Regions from separate parts of the Burkholderia humptydooensis genome, predicted to be linked through region 2. Evidence: predicted binding sites of a transcription regulator. Region 2 holds the regulator's gene; each other region holds the start of a gene.

Region 1 (4,903 bases), 150 kb from region 2:
CCGCTGTCCGGCGTCGCGAATAACGCGGTCGGCACGCTGACGAATCTGGCAAGCAACAACCCGCTGCCGGGTGCGCTGAACAACGCGGTGAGCACGCTGCAAAACGCGGCGGCGAACAATCCGCTGTCTGGTGTCGCGAGCACCGCGGTCGGCACGCTGACGAATCTCGCGAACAGCAACCCGCTGCCGGGCGTCGTGAACAACGTGGTCGGCACGCTCGCGAACGCGATCGGCGGCAATCCGATCACGCCGATCACGAGCGTCGTGAGCGGCCTGACGAGCGCACTTCCCGTCGCGAACCCGACGGCCACGTTGACGGGAGCGGTGAGCAACGTCGCGGGCACGCTCACGAGGGCTGCGAACGGTAATCCGGTCACGGGCGCGGTCGGCGGCCTCGTGAGCGCGCTGCCCGTCGCCAATCCGGCCGGCGCCCTGACGAGCACGGCGAACAACGCGGCAGGCGCGATTGCAACGGTCGCGGGCAGCAACCCGGCTGCCGCGATTGGCGGCGCTGTCGGCGGCGTCGCGGGCGCGTTGACGGGCGCGGCCGGCACCGGCGTCGCGACGGGCTCGCAACTCGGAAGCGTCGGCTCCGCGCTGATGGGCTCGGGCGCGGCCTCGGCAGGCAAGGTCCTGACGTCGGGCAGCAATGCGTTCGGCAGCACGGCCGCGTCGACCGGCTCGCTGTTGTCGACGGCCGCCGCCGCCGCGAGCACGGTCGTCAACTCTGTGGGCTCGTCGGTCGGCACGGTGGTGGCGTCGCTGCCGAACCTGAGCGTGTCATCGTCGAAGTCGACGGCTGCGGCGTCGAATCCGCTTGCGCCGGTTTCCGCGGCGATCGCGACGCTCGCCGGCGCGCTGCCGAAGTAATGGCGCGCGGCGCGCCCCGGCCCGGTAGCGGGGCGCGCTCATCGTGGCCGGCCGGAAGACGAAGCAGGGCGGCATGGCGGCGACGCCATGCCGCCTTGTCGTTGTGCGCCCAGCATGGGCGCACTCCTGCGGGTGCAAGTCCCGCCATAAGCTGGTCACGGCGAATGAAGTGAAGCGCAACTGCATGAGGGCGACCAAGTGTGGGGAGGAAGCGTGGATCGCAAATCGCGAGCCGATGAACAAGAGCTGCATGGAAGGCGCCGCCGAGCAGGGATGGCGGGGTGGTCAGTGAGCGATACGAGGGCACACCGCAAGGTGGCCCACTCTCGCCGCTGCTGGCCAATGTGTTGCCGGGTGTTGCTGGACGAGGTGGATCGAGCGTTGGACAGACGCGGTGCCCCGGCTCTCATAACCTCAACTGCTCGAACCGCCCGGTGCTGACCCGCATGCCGGGTGGTGGGAGGGGATCGGTCAGATCAACTGACCGCCCCTATCCCGATTCCACATCGCGTCCGTCGTCTGGCCGGCGATGCGGGCAAGGCCGCGACGCCAGCTTGCCGGCGCCGTTCCAGGCGCGTCAAGAAGGGGCGAACGACTGGAGTCCGGACTTGGATGTAAGGATTATGTATGCGATGATCATCCGCTCGGCGCCGGGTCGATCCGGGCGTGGAGTCGGCTTCGGTCTTGCTCCGGGAAAGACGCGCGTTCCTTCGTCCGGTATTCGCCAGGATTGCGTCGTTCCTTGACAAGTCATTGTTTCTATTGGATTTTTTTCTGATCGTTAGCGACCCCTTCCAAGCGTTTCCCGCACATTTCGCGGCGCCGAAATTTTCCCGAATCGTGCGCATCGGCACTTCTTGAATTTGTCAAAACCCGTCCATATAATTAGCACTCGCTGCACGAGAGTGCTAACAAATCCTGCCGGACGGCTTGCCGACCGGTAGTTTCCCTCAGCGTTCTTCAGTCTCAATCAAGAGAGGAGTGAATATGAACCTTCGTCCGTTGCACGATCGCGTGATCGTCAAGCGCCTGGATCAGGAAACCAAGACCGCCTCGGGTATCGTCATTCCCGATGCAGCCGCTGAGAAGCCGGATCAAGGCGAAGTCCTGGCCATCGGCCCGGGCAAGCGCGATGACAAGGGCGCTCCGATCGCACTCGACGTGAAGGTCGGCGATCGTGTTCTGTTCGGCAAGTACGCTGGCCAAACCGTCAAGGTCGACGGCCAGGAACTGCTCGTGATGCGCGAAGAAGACATCATGGCTGTGGTCAACGCTCAGTAAGCGTTCACCAACGGATCACAATCTCAGAGATTTCAAGGAGTTAGAAGATGGCAGCTAAAGACGTCGTATTCGGCGATTCCGCACGCGCGAAGATGGTCGAAGGCGTGAACATTCTCGCCAACGCCGTGAAGGTCACGCTGGGCCCGAAGGGCCGCAACGTGGTGCTCGAGCGCAGCTTCGGCGGCCCGACGGTCACGAAGGACGGTGTGTCGGTCGCGAAGGAAATCGAGCTGAAGGACAAGCTCCAGAACATGGGCGCGCAAATGGTCAAGGAAGTCGCTTCCAAGACCAGCGACAACGCCGGCGACGGCACGACGACGGCAACCGTCCTCGCGCAATCGATCGTCCGCGAAGGCATGAAGTACGTCGCATCGGGCATGAACCCGATGGACCTGAAGCGCGGCATCGACAAGGCCGTCGCGGCCGCCGTCGAAGAGCTGAAGAAGATCAGCAAGCCGTGCACGACGAACAAGGAAATCGCGCAGGTCGGCTCGATCTCGGCGAACAGCGATTCGTCGATCGGCGATCGCATCGCTGAAGCGATGGACAAGGTCGGCAAGGAAGGCGTGATCACCGTCGAAGACGGCAAGTCGCTCGCCGACGAGCTGGATGTCGTCGAAGGCATGCAGTTCGACCGCGGCTACCTGTCGCCGTACTTCATCAACAACCCGGACAAGCAAGTCGCCGTCCTCGACAACCCGTTCGTGCTGCTGCACGACAAGAAGGTGTCGAACATCCGCGATCTGCTGCCGGTGCTCGAGCAAGTCGCGAAGGCAGGCCGTCCGCTGCTGATCATCGCTGAAGACGTCGAAGGCGAAGCGCTCGCAACGCTCGTCGTCAACAACATCCGCGGCATCCTGAAGACCGTTGCGGTCAAGGCGCCGGGCTTCGGCGACCGTCGCAAGGCGATGCTGGAAGACATCGCGATCCTGACGGGTGGCCAGGTCATCGCGGAAGAAACCGGTCTCACGCTCGAGAAGGCAACGCTGGCGGAGCTGGGCCAGGCGAAGCGCATCGAAGTGGGCAAGGAAAACACGACGATCATCGATGGCGCTGGCGAAGCCACGAACATCGAAGCGCGCGTGAAGCAAATCCGCACGCAGATCGAAGAAGCGACGTCGGACTACGACCGTGAAAAGCTGCAGGAGCGCGTGGCGAAGCTGGCCGGCGGCGTGGCGGTGATCAAGGTGGGCGCTGCGACCGAAGTCGAAATGAAGGAAAAGAAGGCACGCGTCGAAGACGCGCTGCACGCTACCCGCGCTGCCGTTGAAGAAGGCATCGTCCCGGGCGGCGGCGTCGCGCTGATCCGCGCACGCACCGCGATCGCCAGCCTGACCGGCGTGAACGCCGACCAGAACGCCGGCATCAAGATCGTGCTGCGCGCAATGGAAGAGCCGCTGCGCCAGATCGTCACGAACGGCGGCGAAGAAGCGAGCGTCGTGGTGGCGGCGGTTGCCGCAGGCCAGGGCAACTACGGCTACAACGCAGCGACGGGCGAGTATGGCGACCTGGTCGAAGCCGGCGTCGTCGATCCGACGAAGGTTACGCGCACCGCGCTGCAGAACGCGGCTTCGGTTGCGGGCCTGCTGCTGACGACGGACGCGGCCGTTGCCGAACTGCCGAAGGAAGACGCTCCGATGCCGGGCGGCATGCCGGGCGGCATGGGCGGCATGGGCATGGACATGTAATTGGCTTGACGCCGATTGCATCGAAGGACGCGCGGCGACGCGCGTTCTCCCAAACGAAAACACCCGCAGCGATGCGGGTGTTTTCGTTTGGGGCGGCGTTATCGAATGCCGGCGGCGCGGGACGCGTGGCCCAGGGCCGATAGCCCGACGTCGGGAATCGGATATCGGAAGTCGGCGCGCGCTAGCCGTGGGGCGAGACGCCGAATGCCGCATGTCCCGGCGACGGCCGAGCCCGTGCCCGGGCCGGCGCACCGCGGCGTCAGTTCGTCCGCTTGGCGAGCCCGGACGGCGCGGGCGATTCGTCTTCGTTGCTGCGGGCCCAGAAGAAGCGATCCGGCAGGTAAGCGCCCATCCCGGGGCGAAACGCGTCGCGCGCCGCCTGGTACAGATACTCCTGCGCTTCGCGCACCGCCTCCGGCGGCTCCTGGCCGTTCGCGAGCAGCGCGGCGATCGCCGCGCCGAGCGTGTCGGTGATGCCCATCAGCCGGTGCGGCGTGCGTTCCCACAAGTCCTGCCGGATCTGGCCTTCCTCGCCGTACAGCGAATTGACGAGCCGGTGCGAGCCGGTCTCGGTCGCCAGAATGTACTCGCAGCCCTGGCCGAGCAGATGCGAAAGCGCGGCGTCGAGGTTCGGCGCCTCGGCGTCGCCGTCCGGCTGCGCGAGCGCGATGAGCGTCGCATGGTCGGCGACGAGAAGCGTCGTCTGCGGCGCGAGCAGATCGGCGATCGATTCGCGCAGGTCGTCGGCGGCGAGCACGTGCTCGTCGTCGAGCGTAAAGTCTGGTGCGAGGACGAGCGGCACGCCGTCGTAGTCGGCGACCACCTCGGCGATCGCGCTCACGACTTCCGCCCGCGTCGCCGCGCCGATCTTGAACGCCGCGACGGGCATGTCTTCTAGCAGCATGCGCGCCTGAGCGGCAACGGTATCGGGGTCGAGGCCGGTGACTTCGTCGCACGCGGCGGAGTCGCGCACCGTGTAGCCCGTCAGCACGGATACGCCGTGGCAGCCCATGCTCGCCAGAGTCATCAGGTCGGCCTGCAGGCCGGAGCCGCCCGTCGGATCG
Region 2 (4,903 bases):
CGAGCCAGCGCGCGACGCGGTCGTGCGGCGTGAATTCGGCGCTGATGTCGGCCCGGCTGCTGCCGGTGCGCACGACGCTCGCGTCGGCGCGCTCGCCGAGCGCGAGCGCGAGCGCATCGATCAGGATCGATTTGCCGGCGCCCGTTTCGCCTGAGAAAACGGTGAAACCGCTGTCGAATTCGAGATCGAGCGCGGCGACGATGACGAAATCGCGGATCGAGAGGTGGCGGAGCATGGGTGTCGGTCGGAAGGGGGCGTCAGGGCTTATGCGTCGTCGTCTTCTTCGCTCGACGGGTGTTCGTTCCAGTGCAGCTTCTTGCGCAGCGTCGCGTAATAGCTGTAGCCGACCGGGTGCAGGAACGGCACCGTGTGCTTCGAGCGGCGCACCTCGATCGTGTCGTTCAGCTCGAGCGCGGTGAACGACTGCATGTCGAAGTTCACGTTGACGTCGCGCCCGCCGATGATCTGGATCGCGATCTTCGAATCATCCGGCAGCACGATCGGCCGGTTCGACAGCGCGTGCGGCGCGATCGGCACGAGCACGATGCCTTGCAACTGCGGGTGCAGGATCGGCCCCTGCGAGGACAGCGCGTACGCGGTCGAGCCCGTCGGCGTCGCGACGATGAGGCCGTCCGAGCGCTGGTTGTACATGAAGCGGCCGTCGACCGACACGCGCAGCTCGGCCATCCCGGAGAAGCCGCTGCGGTTCACGACGACGTCGTTGAACGCGAGCGCGTGGTAGATCGGCTCGCCGTTGCGCACGATCCGCGCCTCCAGCAGCGTGCGCTCCTCGCGCTCGTAGCTGCCCGCGAGCATCATCGGCACGACTTCCCGCATGTCGGATGCCGGGATGTCGGTGATGAAGCCGAGCCGGCCGTGGTTGATGCCGATGAGCGGCGTCCTGTACGGCGCGAGCTGGCGGCCGATGCCGAGCATCGTGCCGTCGCCGCCCAGCACGACCGCGACGTCGGCGCGCGCGCCGATCTCCGCGGGCGTGAGCGCGGGATAGCCGGCGCTGCCGATCGCCTGCGCGGTATCCGCCTCGAACACGACTTCGAAGCCGCGCTTCGCGATGCACGCGGCGAGCGATGCGAGCGGCTCGGCGATGCCGGGCGTGTTGCTGCGCCCGACGAGCGCGACGGTATGGAATTGGTGGCCGATTTTCATGCCGGCATTACACCATAGCTCGATGACGAAAAGAACCGCCCGCCGGCGGCCGGCCGGCAAAACAGGCGCGGGGCGGCGCGGCGCGCAAGCGGCGCTCGCGGGGGCCGCCCGGTTGCGCTAAAATTTTCCATCATGTTAGATCCACGCGCACGAACCCTCCTCAAGACGCTGATCGAGCGGTATATCGCCGACGGTCAGCCGGTCGGGTCGCGCACGTTGTCCCGTTATTCCGGGCTCGAGCTGAGCCCGGCGACGATCCGCAACGTGATGTCCGACCTGGAGGAGCTCGGCCTCGTGTCGAGCCCCCACACGTCGGCGGGGCGGGTGCCGACGCCGCGCGGCTATCGCCTGTTCGTCGACACGATGCTGACCGTCGAGTCGCCGATCGATTCCGACGCCGTCACGCGGCTCGTGCAGACCACGCTGCAGGCGGGCGAGCCGCAGCAGAAGGTCGTCGCGGCCGCGGCGAGCGTGCTGTCGAACCTGTCGCAGTTCGCGGGCGTCGTGCTGACGCCGCGCCGCAGCCACGTGTTCAAGCAGATCGAGTTCCTGCGCCTGTCCGACAAGCGAATCCTCCTCATCATCGTGACGCCCGAAGGCGACGTGCAGAACCGCATGATCGCGACGCAGCGCGACTACTCGCCCGCGCAGCTCACCGAGGCGTCGAACTACATCAACGCGCACTTCGCCGGCCTGTCGTTCGACGAGGTGCGCCGCCGGCTGCGCGAGGAAATCGACCAACTGCGCGGCGACATGACGGCGCTGATGCACGCGGCCGTCACGGCGAGCACCGAGGAGCCCGACGACGAGGAGACCGTGCTGATCTCCGGCGAGCGCAACCTGCTCGAAGTGGCGGATCTGTCGTCCGACATGGCGCGCCTGCGCAAGCTGTTCGACGTGTTCGACCAGAAGACGAGCCTGCTGCAACTGCTCGACGTGTCGAGCCACGCGCAAGGCGTGCAGATCTTCATCGGCGGCGAATCGACGCTCGTGCCGATCGACGAGATGAGCGTCGTGACCGCGCCGTACGAGGTCAACGGCCAGATCGTCGGCACGCTCGGCGTGATTGGCCCGACGCGGATGGCGTACAACCGCGTGATTCCGATCGTCGACATCACCGCGCGCCTCCTGTCGTTGACGCTCAGTCAGCAGTAACCGGTTCCGTCCGCCTTTCATCGCCGTTTCTTCATACTTTTCTTCACGCTTTTGCGGCGTCGGACGCCGTTTTTTCCCGCTCGAATCCGTCATCGGCATCGTGCCGCTCCACCGGGCGCCGCGCAATCGGCCGGACGGCCGACTGGTGGCGCCGGGCCGCCCCGCTATAATGAGTGACGTTCGATTCGGTGCCCCGGCACGCTCTTTCCATGCGTTTTGACCTCGAACCGCCGTCGCACGCGTCGGCCGCCCACCGCGTCGCCGTGCTGCTCGTCAATCTCGGCACGCCCGACGAGCCGACGCCGCGCGCGGTGCGCCGCTATCTTGCGCAGTTCCTGTCCGACCCGCGCGTCGTCGAGATCCCGCAGTTCGTCTGGCAGTTGATCCTGCGCACGCTGATCCTGCCGCTGCGCAGCCGCGCGTCCGCGAAGAAGTACGCGGCCGTCTGGCTGCCCGAGGGCTCGCCGCTGCGCGTCCATACGGAGCGCCAGGTCGAGAGCGTGAAGCCGCTGTTCGCGGCGAACGGCTACCGGGTGATCGTCGACTACGCGATGCGCTACGGCACGCCGAGCATCGCCGACATGCTCGCGCAACTGAAGCGCGCGGGCGCCGAGCGCGTGCTGCTGCTGCCGATGTACCCGCAATATTCGTCGTCGACCACGGCCACCGCGTTCGATGCGGCGTTCGCCGCGCTCGGCCGGATGCGCAACCAGCCGGAGGTGCGCACGGTGCGCCACTACGCGGATCACCCGGCCTATGTCCACGCGCTCGCCGAGCAGGTCCGCCAGTATTGGGCGGCGCACGGCCGGCCGGCATTCGAGTCGGGCGACAAGCTCGTGCTGAGCTTTCACGGCGTGCCGAAGCGCACGCTCGATCTCGGCGATCCTTACCACGATCAATGCCAGCAGACGGCCGCGCTCTTGATGTCCGCGCTCGGCCTGACGACGTTCGAGTGCCGGGTCACGTTCCAGTCGCGCTTCGGCAAGGCCGAGTGGCTGCAGCCTTATACGGCGCCGACCCTCAAGGAGCTCGGCACGGCGGGCGTGCGGCGCGCGGACGTGTTCTGCCCCGGCTTCACCGCCGACTGCCTCGAGACGATCGAGGAGATCGGAATCGAGGGGCGCGACGAGTTCCTGCACGGCGGCGGCAAGGAGTTCCACCGGATTCCGTGCCTGAACGCGTCGCCCGCGTGGATCGCGGCGCTCGGCGAGATCGCCGCCGAAAACCTGCAAGGCTGGCCGGTGCGCGTCGCGACGGCGCCGGAAGCCGTGACCTGATTGCCATGAATTTCAAGATTTCGACTGCACCCGGCGCGCGGCTGCGCATCGACAAGTGGCTCTGGGCCGCGCGCTTTTTCAAGACCCGCTCGCTCGCGGCCGACGCCGTCGAGAAAGGGCGGGTGAAGATCGGCGGCGCGGCCGTCAAGCCGGCGAAGGAAGTGCGCGTCGGCGACCGGGTCGACGTGACGATCGAGCATGTCGTCTGGGAAGTCGACGTGCTCGGCGTGTGCGACGTGCGCGGGCCGGCGAGCGTCGCGCAGACGCTCTACGCGGAGACGGAAGCGGGGCGGGCGAAGCGCGTTGCCGAGCTCGAGCGGCGCCGGCATTTCCGGGAGCCGTCGGCCGAACTGCACGGGCGGCCGACGAAGCGGGACCGCCGGATCATCGACAGATTTTCGAATGGGGGCTGAACAGTTGATCGAACGTCGCGCGAGCGCCGCCGTATTCCGTCGTGCGTTCGGTGACGGCGCCAGATAGGCAGATGGTTGTCGTGCCGGCGATGAGTACCAGCGCGACTGCCGAAATAGCGAAGGTCAGTTTCACGGTACTCCCCCTCGAGAAGACGGGTGAAAGGGCCTTGGGTCCGGTGTCGGGCGCTGTCGGGGCAGGGTATACGCGGTTCCCGACGCGCTTGTCGCAAGTGTAGTTCAGTGGACTGTTGCGATCCAGCGAACGGTCGGTAAGGGTTGTTACAGGCCGTTTCGGCCCGAATCCGGGCTTGTCGCCCGCCGTGCACCGCATCGCGGCGCGACGCCGCCGGCAGGGGCGCGGCGGCGCCGGAATCCCCTCTTGAAATCACTGCCCGAGGCCCCATTTGCACCGATATTGTGCGGCGCCGGCCGTTTGCGCGAACAGGCGCGAAACCGGCTGCCGTTTTGGCTTTAACCTCTAAATCGACTTTCTAGCGATATGGAAAACACGCAAGAGAACCCGACTGACCAAACGACTGAGGAAACCGGTCGCGAGGCGCAGGCCGCGGAAAACGCGGCGCCGGCTGCCGAAGCCGCGCTCGCCGAGGCTCAAGCCAAGATCGCCGAGCTGCAGGAGAGCTTCCTGCGCGCGAAGGCGGAAACCGAGAACGTGCGCCGCCGCGCGCAGGAAGACGTCGCGAAGGCGCACAAGTTCGCGATCGAGAATTTCGCCGAACACCTGCTGCCCGTGCTCGACAGCCTAGAGGCGGCGGTGGGCGACACGTCCGGCGATCTCGCGAAGGTCCGCGAGGGCGTCGAGCTGACGCTGCGCCAATTGACGAGCGCGCTCGAGAAGGGCCGCGTCGCGGCGCTCAATCCGGTCGGCGAGAA
Region 3 (4,903 bases), 1.2 Mb from region 2:
TGAGCATCAGGCCGTAGCCGAGATACTGCTTGTGCTGATCGAACGTCGCCTTCGTCTCGGCGCTCGTATCGCCCGCCTTCAGCTTCTGCAGTGCGCCGTACGCGATCATCCCGCTCTGGATGTGCTCTTCGCTGCGCTTCGCGAGATCGCGCAGGCCGACCACCGGCTCGCTGATCGAGCGCGTCACGATGAGGCCGAGCGCATACGGGATCTTGATCGCGTAATCGGTGCGCTCCGCCTCCTGGTTCGGCAGGCCGATCAGCGTGAACGACGCGGGCGCGGGCTGCGTTTCCCATTCGGATTCGATCGCGGCGAGCTTCATCTTCTGCACTTCGCCCGTCGTATAGCCGGATTCGTCGCCGAGCACGATCACGCAGAGCGTCGACGCGAGGCCGAAGCCCGCGGCAACCGCGAACGAGCGCAGTGCGAAGTCGGTGTCGCGCTTTTTCAGCAGATACCACGCGGACACGCCGAGCACGAACATCGAGGCCGTCACGTAGCCCGCCGACACCGTGTGCACGAACTTCACCTGCGCGACCGGGTTGAAGAGCACGTCGAACAGGTTCGAGAGCTCCATGCGCATCGTCTGGTAGTTGAACTCGGCGCCGACCGGATTGTTCATCCAGCCGTTCGCGACGAGGATCCACAGCGCGGACAGGTTCGAGCCGAGCGCGACGAGGAACGTGACGACAAGGTGCTGGACCTTCGACAGACGGTTCCAGCCGAAGAAGAACAGGCCGACGAACGTCGATTCGAGGAAGAACGCCATCAGCCCTTCGACGGCGAGCGGCACGCCGAAGATGTCGCCGACGTAGTGCGAGTAGTACGACCAGTTCGTGCCGAACTGGAATTCGAGCGTGATCCCCGTGGTCACGCCCATCGCGAAGTTGATCCCGAAGAGCTTGCCCCAGAACTGGGTCATGTCCTTGTAGACCTGCTTGCCCGTCATCACATAGACGGCTTCCATGATGACGAGCAGCCACGACATGCCGAGCGTCAGCGGAACGAACAGGAAATGGTAGAGCGCTGTGATGCCGAACTGCAGACGCGACAGATCGACGACTTCGCTACTTATCATGGCGGTCTCCCTCAGAGGGTGCGGATGGCGTTGCCGACAGCAATTGCGCGGCGACGACGGCAGGCGGCAATGACATGTGCTCTGCCTGCGGATGGTTGAAGAATGCGTACTTGAGCGCGACGAGCAGGATGAGCTTGAACGCCAGCACGATCGAGATGTCGCGCGCGAGAGTGGGGCCGCGCGCCCAGGCGGCGACCCGGCCGCGCCAGCCCGCCGGACGGGCGGGCGGCGCGCCGTCGGGCGACGCCTTCTTGTTGATGAAAGTCAAAGCCATGATGTCCGGGATGAAGCGATAAGCGTAAAACTGGGCCGGTCTCGCGACGTGCTTCGTGCACGTGCAGCATTTGCTGGCCGGTCCCCCCCATTGTAGGAGGCGCCCCGGAAAACCCTTAGTGCCGCGCTGCGGCACACCGTCGCGAAGCGATTGCGAAATCTTGCGCTTGCTCAAGGCTTGCACGATTCGCGATGCGTCGGATGAAATTTTTCATAACGTTGATCAAGCATGCAAGCAGCGCGCACGGCTTCGCGGCGCACAAAAAAGCCCGCTGTCCTGCGACAGCGGGCTTTTTTGCTTCGGCGCGGCCCGGGCGGGCCGCACGTTCGGGCGTTAGGCGTACGCGGCGAGCGCCGTGCGCATCTTTTTCATCGCGCTCGCCTCGATCTGGCGGATGCGCTCCGCCGATACGCCGAACTCGGCCGCGAGATCGTGCAGCGTCGAGCCGCCCGAGCCGTCGTCGTCGACGTTCAGCCAGCGCGCCTCGATGATCCGGCGGCTGCGCGCGTCGAGCGATTCCAGCGCGCGCGCGATGCCGTCCGTCTGCAGCATGTCACGCTGCCGCGCGGCGAGCACGGCGGTCGGCTCGTTGTGCGAATCGGCGAGATAGGCGATCGGCGCGTACGATTCCTCGCCGTCGTCGATCTGGCCTTCGAGCGCGATGTCGCCGCCCGACAGGCGGGTTTCCATCTCGGCCACTTCCTCGCGCTTGACGTTCAGCTCCTGCGCTAGGCCGTCGATTTCCTCCGGCGTGAACGCCTGCGTGCCCTTCTTGTGGCTGCGCAGGTTGAAGAACAGCTTGCGCTGCGCCTTCGTCGTCGCCACCTTGACCATGCGCCAGTTGCGCAGGATGTACTCGTGAATCTCGGCCTTGATCCAATGGATCGCGTACGACACGAGGCGCACGTTCTGAGCGGGATCGAAACGCTTGACCGCCTTCATCAGGCCGATGTTGCCTTCCTGGATCAGGTCGCCGTGCGGCAGGCCGTAGCCGAGATAGTTGCGCGCGACCGACACGACGAGCCGCAGGTGCGACAGCACGAGCTGGCGCGCGGCGTCGAGATTGTTTTGCTCGCGGTATTCGGTCGCGTATTGGCGCTCTTCCTCTGCCGTCAGCAGCGGAACCCGGTTCACGGCCTGGATATAGGCGTCGATGTTGCCCAACTGGCCGGGCAGCATCGAATAGGATGCGAGCGCCAGCGAGCCTGCCGATGCGGCCTTAGCGGACGCCGGGCGCAGAGTGTTCGGAAGGGTCAATGCGTTGCTCACGTAGAAAACTCCTTTGGAATCAGGGACGAGCCCCTTTGCCGGGGCGATTCCTCGATGAATCTTAGCACTCCGTCTACTGGAGTGCTAATCCTTAGAAGGAACAGGGGCACCGGAGTTCCCATTTTGCTATCGATTTTTGGAGGCCGATAGCCATTGCTGGCGCCCCATTTTCCGCGATGGTTCCGTAAGTGTTTGTTTTACGGGCATTTCGGGTAAAGGTTCCTGATTCTTGTCAATCCGGAAGAAAACCATTTCGTCAGACGATGCCGATCGGAAAAGTCCTTTACCATAAGATGCTGTTCGCTCGAGCACGGCATGTCGATTGTGCCGAGGCTCTATTCAACCAGAGAAGTTGGAGTATGAGATGAACGATAAGAACGGCGGTCGGGTGGGGCGGGCCATTGCGCAGACCGCGCTGGTCTTGGCGCTCGTCGGCGCTTGCGGCTCTGCGTTTGCGCAGCGCTGGGGCCTGCAACTCGGCGGCGGCGTGGCCGATCACGACATGAAGAAGGGCGACATCGCCGTCGTCTGGGATCCGAACTGGACCTGGTGGGAAATCGGTGGCTGGCATTTCGCGTTCGTCGCCGAAGGGCACTTGTCGTACTGGCGCTATACGGGCGATCGCGCGATCAACGACAGCGTCTGGGAAGTCGGCGCGACGCCCGTGATCCGGTTCATCAAGAGCGCAGGCTACGTGCGGCCGTTCATCGAGGCGGGCGCAGGCGTGCGCTTCCTGTCGCATCCGACGATTTCGCGGAACTACTCGATGTCGACGTCGTTCCAGTTCGCCGACATGGTCGGCGTTGGCGCGCAATTCGGCAATCGTCAGCAGTATCAGGCGGGTCTTCGTTTCCAGCACGTATCGAACGCGGGTATCAAAGACCCGAATCCTGGTATAAATTTCAGCCAGCTCTACGTGCAATACAACTTCTGATCGGCGCGCCGGACGCGTGCATGCAGTCGAGGAGTATGGCGATGGTGGCGAAGGGGATCGATGCGATTCGCGCGCTCGAGCGCGACCGGTTTCGGGCGATGGTCGACGGCGACGGCGAGGCGCTCGACGCGCTGTTGTCCGACAAGGTTTGCTACGTGCACACCAACGGCAAGCGCGAGACCAAGCAGCAGTTCATCGATGCGATCACCGCGGGGCGCCGCCGCTACCGGCAGATCGAGATCCAGTCGCAGGAGGTGTTGCCCGTCGGCGACGCCACGTATGTCGTCGCGGGCCGCGCGCTGATCGAGATGGAGACGAACAACGGCGGCCTCGTGTTCCCGATCGCCTATACCGCCGTTCAGACGCAGGAGAGCGGCCACTGGCGCCTCCTCGCATGGCAGGCGACGCGTTGCGCGACTGACGGCTAGGTTACAGGGTGAAGCGGCCCAGAGCGTGAAGCACGCCTTTGCCCGTGATGGCCGCCTGCTTTTCCGGCCCCTCGTCGGGGCGCTTGGCCGCTGCTCGCGTGTCCTTTCGTCTGTCGTCGAATTCGCCGCGTCAGGCCGCGGCGCGCCGCTTGTCGCGGCTCCAGGCCGAGCGGTTGAGCGCGCTCACGAGCGCGTCCGTCGCGGCCGCGACCGGATCGGGATGCACGCCCGCGCCGTGGCGCAGCGCGGCGTCGCCGACCTTCGCGCCGACGAACACGACGGCGTCGCCGTTCGCGGTGCGCTCGACCTCGCACGACACGACGTCGATCGCGACGCCCGCCGCCGAGGCGAACGCGGCCGCGGCTTGCCGCGCCGCGCCCGGCGCGTCGTCGGCCTGCGCGAGCACGACCTCGCGATCATGCCAGCTCGCCGATGCGCCCGCGCGCGCGGCCGGGCCCATCGTCTGCAGATATTCGCGCGTGAAGAGCGCGCAAATGGCGTCGGCCGTCACTTCCTCGCCGGACGTGTCGGCGAGCGCCTGCACCGCGTGGCTGAATTCGATCTGCACGCGACGCGGCGGCGAGAAGCCCATCCCGCGCTCGAGCAGGTACGTCGCGCCACCCTTGCCGGACTGGCTGTTCACGCGGATCACCGCGTCGTAGCTGCGGCCGACGTCGGCGGGATCGATCGGCAGGTAGGGCACGTCCCAGACCGCGTCGGGGCGCTGCTGCGTGAGGCCCTTGCGGATCGCGTCCTGATGCGAGCCGGAGAACGCGGTGAACACGAGATCGCCCGCGTAAGGATGGCGCGGATGCACGGGAATCTGGTTGCAGCGCTCGACGACGCGGCGCACCGCGTCGATGTCGGAGAAATCGAGGCCCGGATCGATCCCCTGCGTGTACAGGTTCAGCGCGAGCGTG
Region 4 (4,903 bases), on a different replicon from region 2:
CGATCGCTTCGGGCGCGTCGCTCGGCGTGAGAAGAGGAAGGCGGCTCATCTGAGGCTCCTGGTGGAATGCCTCATTGTCCGAAGCGCGTGATCGGCGGGCAATGCGCGAAAGTCTGCGAGTGCTGCGAATTCGTCCACGCATGCGAAGCAGCGAGCGCGGCGGCGAAGCGCTCAATGCAGCGCCGCGTTCGCTCCCGGCGCGCGCGCGACAGCGCCGCCGCGCAGCGGGGCATCGGCCTGCCCGCGCCGGTACGCGCCCGGCTGCAGGCCGACGATCCGCTTGAACGCATGCGCGAACGCCGATTCCGACTGATAGCCGACCCATTGCGCGACGCGCGCGATCGCCTCGCCCTGTCGCAGCATCTCGGCCGCGATCCTCATCCGGATCAGCGTGACGAATTGCGCGGGCGGCTGCCCGCATGCGTCGACGAAGCGCTTGTAGAACGCCGCGCGCGACATGTGCGCGAACGCCGCCATCGCATCGGTCGTCCACGGCTCGCCGGGCCGATCGATGACGGCCGCGATCAGGCTCGCGAAATCGGCGCGGCGCATCAGCGGCGCAAGGCCGCTCGCGAGCGAATCGTCGTCCACCGCGTCGCGCACCGCGTAGAAGAACAGCAGCTCGGTCAAACGCGCGATCAACGGCGACGGCTCGTCGAACGAGCCGGGCTTCGCGGCCTCCGCGCGAATCAGGCCGACGATCGCGTGGATCTGCCCGGCCGCCGCGCTGCCGCGCCGCACGACGAGGCAATCGGGCAGATACGACGCGATCCAGTCGCTCGCGCCGCTGCGGAACGCGAGAAAGCCGCACGCGAGGCCGACCGCACCCGGCACGCCGGGCTCGAAGCGTTGCATCGCCGAAGGCGTCGCGCGCGCGGCGTCGCGCGCGCGGGCGGGCGGCGTCGGCTCGGAAGTCAGCGCGTGCGGAACGTCGCGCATCAGGAATATCGCGTCGCCTTCGGCGAGCGGCACGCTCGCGCGGCCGTCGCCGAAATGCAGCCAGCAGCGGCCGTCCAGCACCACGTGGAAGCTCGCCTTCGCGCGTCCGGCCGTCGACGCGCGCCAGCCATCGCCGCAATATTGGCCGACGTGGAAGATCGAGCTGACGGGCTCGAGGCTCGACAGCAGCCAGTGAATGATCTTGTCCGTATGCGAGCGCATGCGCGGCGTCCCCGGTCGTGTCGTGTTGGTCGAATGCGATGGTAATCGCATTACGGTAACGGCTTCGCGACGGCAGACGAACCAACGTTTCGTTGGACGCTTATGAGCGATGGAAATAAACGGGGCGCGGCGGGCGTCGAACGGACCGTTCGACGCCCGCCGCGCGAGGGCGCTTCGGTTCGCCGTATGACGCTTCGCCATCCACGCCTGCGCTACACGCTCACGCTCAGAAGTCGAAGCCCGGACCGCCCGCGCCCGGCACGCCCGCCGGCGGGGCGGGCGGCGCGTCCTTCGGCGCTTCGTGAACCGTCGCATCGGTCGTCAGCAGCAGGCCCGCGATCGACGCCGCGTTCTGCAGCGCGGTGCGCGTGACCTTCGTCGGATCGAGCACGCCCGATTCGACGAGGTCGCCGTATTCGCCCGTCGCCGCGTTGTAGCCGTAGTTGCCCTTGCCGGCCGCGACCGTCGCGACGACGACGCTCGCCTCCTCGCCCGCGTTCGCGACGATCTGGCGCAGCGGCTCCTCGAGCGCGCGCAACACGATGCTGATGCCCGCCTTCTGATCGGCATTCGCGCCCGCGAGCTCCGCGATCGCCTGCTTCACGCGAATCAGCGCGACGCCGCCGCCCGGCACGATGCCTTCCTCGACAGCCGCGCGCGTCGCGTGCAGCGCGTCGTCCACGCGGTCCTTCTTCTCCTTGACCTCGACTTCGGTCGCGCCGCCGACCTTGATCACCGCGACGCCGCCCGCGAGCTTCGCGACGCGCTCCTGCAGCTTCTCGCGATCGTAGTCGGACGTCGCATCGGCGATCTGCGCGCGGATCTGCTTCACGCGCGCCTCGATGTTCGCCTTGTCGCCCGCGCCGTCGATCAGCGTCGTGCTCTCCTTGCCGACCTCGATGCGCTTCGCGCGGCCGAGCTCCTGCAGCGTCGCCTTTTCGAGCGTGAGGCCCGTTTCCTCGGCGATCACCTGGCCGCCCGCAAGGATCGCGATGTCCTCGAGCAGCGCCTTGCGGCGGTCGCCGAAGCCCGGCGCCTTGACCGCGACGGTCTTCAGGATGCCGCGGATGTTGTTGACGACGAGCGTCGCGAGCGCTTCGCCCTCGACGTCCTCCGCGATGATGAGAAGCGGCCGGCCCGCCTTCGCGACCTGCTCGAGCACCGGCAGCAGATCGCGAATGTTCGAGATCTTCTTGTCGTGCAGCAGGATGAACGGCTCGTCGAGCACCGCGAGCTGGCGGTCGGGATTGTTGATGAAGTACGGCGACAGGTAGCCGCGATCGAACTGCAGCCCTTCGACCACGTCGAGCTCGTCGGCAAGCGACTTGCCGTCCTCGACGGTGATCACGCCTTCCTTGCCGACGCGGTCGATCGCCTCGGCGATCCGCTGGCCGATCGATTCCTCGCCGTTCGCCGAGATCGTCGCGACCTGCGCGATCTCCCTGCTCGTCGTCGTCGGCTTGCTGATCTTCTTCAGCTCGTCGACCGCGGCGGCCACCGCCTTGTCGATGCCGCGCTTCAGATCGAGCGGATTCAGGCCCGCGGCGACGTACTTCTGTCCTTCGCGCACGATCGCCTGCGCGAGCACGGTCGCGGTCGTCGTGCCGTCGCCCGCCGCGTCGCTCGTCTTCGACGCGACCTCCTTCACGAGTTGCGCGCCGATGTTCTGCACTTTGTCCGCAAGCTCGATTTCCTTCGCGACCGACACGCCGTCCTTCGTGACGACGGGCGAGCCGAAGCTGCGCTCGAGCACGACATTGCGGCCTTTCGGGCCGAGCGTGACCTTCACTGCGTTCGCGAGCAGATTGACGCCTTCGACGAGCTTCGTGCGCGCGCCGTCGTGAAAAATGATTTCTTTCGCTGCCATGATTCGGCGCTCCTTATCGGATCGGTATCGGATCAGGAATGAACGACTGCGACGATGTCTTCCTCGCGCAGCACCAGCAGTTCGTTGCCGTCGACCTTCACGGACTGCCCGGCGTACTTGCCGAACAGCACGCGCTCGCCGACCTTCACGTCGGGCTCGACGCGCTTGCCGTCGGCGTCGCGCCGGCCGGGGCCGACCGCGACGATCTCGCCCTGATCGGGCTTTTCGGCCGCGCTGTCGGGAATCACGATGCCGGATGCGGTCTTGGTTTCCTGATCGAGTCGCTTGACGATGACGCGATCGTGTAGCGGACGTAGGCTCATGCTCACGTTTCCTTATCGAAGTCGTTGGCACTCGGGCTCGGTGAGTGCCAATCAGGTGTCGAGTATAGAAACGCGCGCCCAAACGCTCCAATAACGGATTCGCACAAACTTATCGGGGAAAACGCATTGGCCGCGGCGTCGGGTTCGGCCGGTCCGCCGCCGGCGCGGCCCTCGCCGCGCGTGCGCAAGCAAGGGCCCGCCGACACGGCCCGTCAGCGCGCGCCCACCTTGCGCTGCCGCCACAGGCACAGCAGATCGCACGCGACATGCGCGGCCGCGATCGCGGTGATCTCGCTGTGGTCGTAAGCCGGCGCGACCTCGACGACATCCGCGCCGATCAGGTTCACGCCGCCGAGACCGCGCACGATCGCGAGCGCCTGCGCGGACGACAGCCCGCCCGCGACCGGCGTGCCCGTGCCCGGCGCGAACGCGGGATCGAGGCAGTCGATGTCGAACGTCAGATACGCGGGCCCGCCGCCGACGATCGACGCGATGCGCCCGGCAGTCGCGCGCGGCCCGTGCTCGTGCACCCACGCGGCGTCGAGCACGTCGATGCCGAGATAGTCGTCGTTCCACGTGCGGATGCCGATCTGCACCGACGTCCGCGGATCGATCAGCCCCTCGTCGACCGCCTTGTAGAACATCGTGCCGTGATTGAGGCTGTCCGGCTCGTCGTCGGCCCATGTGTCGCAATGCGCATCGAAATGAATCAGCGACAGCGGCTTGCCGACCTTCTGCGCATGCGCGACCAGCAGCGGATACGTGATGTAGTGATCGCCGCCCAACGTCAGCATCTTCGCGCCCGATTGCAGGATCGCCCGCGCGTGCTCGACGATCGCGGGCTTGATCGAGAGCGGATTGTGCGCGTCGAACCAGCAGTCGCCGTAGTCGATCACCGCGAGATCGTCGAACGGATCGAATCCCCAGGGATACGGATGCAGTTCGGCAAGCTGCACGCTCGCCGCGCGCACCGCGGCGGGGCCCAGGCGCGCGCCGGAGCGGAACGTCGTCGCGAGGTCGAGCGGCACGCCGGACACGACGACGTCGACGCCGCCGAGATCGCGCGTGTAGTTGCGTCGCATGAACGACAGCACGCCCGCGTAAGTGTTTTCGATCGAGGAACCGTAGACGGATGGACGGCGGATCGCGCCGTCGCCGTGGAGCGTTTCATTCATGGAATGACCCGATGGAGGGACCGGCCCGCTCGCGATGCGGCTCCCGAAAAAGAGGCGAGCAGGCCGGCGGCCGGATTCATTGGGAACGCGGCGACGCGTTGCGCGCGCGCCGCCGCGCTGGCTTGCGAATCCTTTAGCGCAGCCGCACGAGCGTCGACTTCAGCTCGGTGTACTTCTCCAGTGCGTGCAACGACTTGTCGCGGCCGTTGCCCGATTGCTTGTAGCCGCCGAACGGGAAGTTCATGTCGCCCCCTTCGTCGTAGCAGTTGACCCAGACGGTGCCCGCGCGCAGCCGGCGCGCGACGTCGTGCGCGGTCGTCAGGTTCGCGGTCCACACGGCTGCGCCGAGCCCGTATTCGCTGTCGTTCGCGATCCTC

The links. The regulator HrcA, encoded in region 2, represses chaperone genes, less so after heat shock. The targets are predictions, from matches to a motif close to TTAGCACTCNNNNNNNNNGAGTGCTAA.
Region 1: groES (co-chaperone GroES) is a predicted target of HrcA. The motif match lies at 1,756-1,782, and genes of this name have one in related genera.
Region 3: rpoH (RNA polymerase sigma factor RpoH) is a predicted target of HrcA. The motif match lies at 2,683-2,709, and genes of this name have one in related genera.
Region 4: groES (co-chaperone GroES) is a predicted target of HrcA. The motif match lies at 3,376-3,402, and genes of this name have one in related genera.

The regions. Positions count from the first base shown of each region.
Region 1 covers NZ_CP013380.1:959,453-964,355, forward strand. The annotation lists gene AQ610_RS04395 (beta strand repeat-containing protein) at 1-870, shown strand, start outside; gene groES (co-chaperone GroES) at 1,858-2,151, shown strand; gene groL (chaperonin GroEL) at 2,199-3,839, shown strand; gene AQ610_RS04410 (hydroxymethylpyrimidine/phosphomethylpyrimidine kinase family protein) at 4,099-4,903, opposite strand, start outside.
Region 2 covers NZ_CP013380.1:806,094-810,996, forward strand. The annotation lists gene recN (DNA repair protein RecN) at 1-235, opposite strand, end outside; gene AQ610_RS03740 (NAD kinase) at 265-1,167, opposite strand; gene hrcA (heat-inducible transcriptional repressor HrcA) at 1,300-2,322, shown strand; gene hemH (ferrochelatase) at 2,532-3,599, shown strand; gene AQ610_RS03755 (Hsp15 family ribosome-associated heat shock protein) at 3,605-4,012, shown strand; gene AQ610_RS36735 (hypothetical protein) at 3,984-4,145, opposite strand; gene grpE (nucleotide exchange factor GrpE) at 4,512-4,903, shown strand, end outside.
Region 3 covers NZ_CP013380.1:3,650,822-3,655,724, reverse strand. The annotation lists gene AQ610_RS16270 (cytochrome ubiquinol oxidase subunit I) at 1-1,078, opposite strand, end outside; gene cydP (cytochrome oxidase putative small subunit CydP) at 1,068-1,352, opposite strand; gene rpoH (RNA polymerase sigma factor RpoH) at 1,686-2,621, opposite strand; gene AQ610_RS16255 (acyloxyacyl hydrolase) at 2,986-3,555, shown strand; gene AQ610_RS16250 (nuclear transport factor 2 family protein) at 3,597-3,983, shown strand; gene leuA (2-isopropylmalate synthase) at 4,114-4,903, opposite strand, start outside.
Region 4 covers NZ_CP013382.1:527,134-532,036, reverse strand. The annotation lists gene AQ610_RS21695 (carboxymuconolactone decarboxylase family protein) at 1-49, opposite strand, end outside; gene AQ610_RS21690 (AraC family transcriptional regulator) at 172-1,161, opposite strand; gene groL (chaperonin GroEL) at 1,388-3,028, opposite strand; gene groES (co-chaperone GroES) at 3,061-3,351, opposite strand; gene speB (agmatinase) at 3,564-4,526, opposite strand; gene AQ610_RS21670 (aldehyde dehydrogenase) at 4,660-4,903, opposite strand, start outside.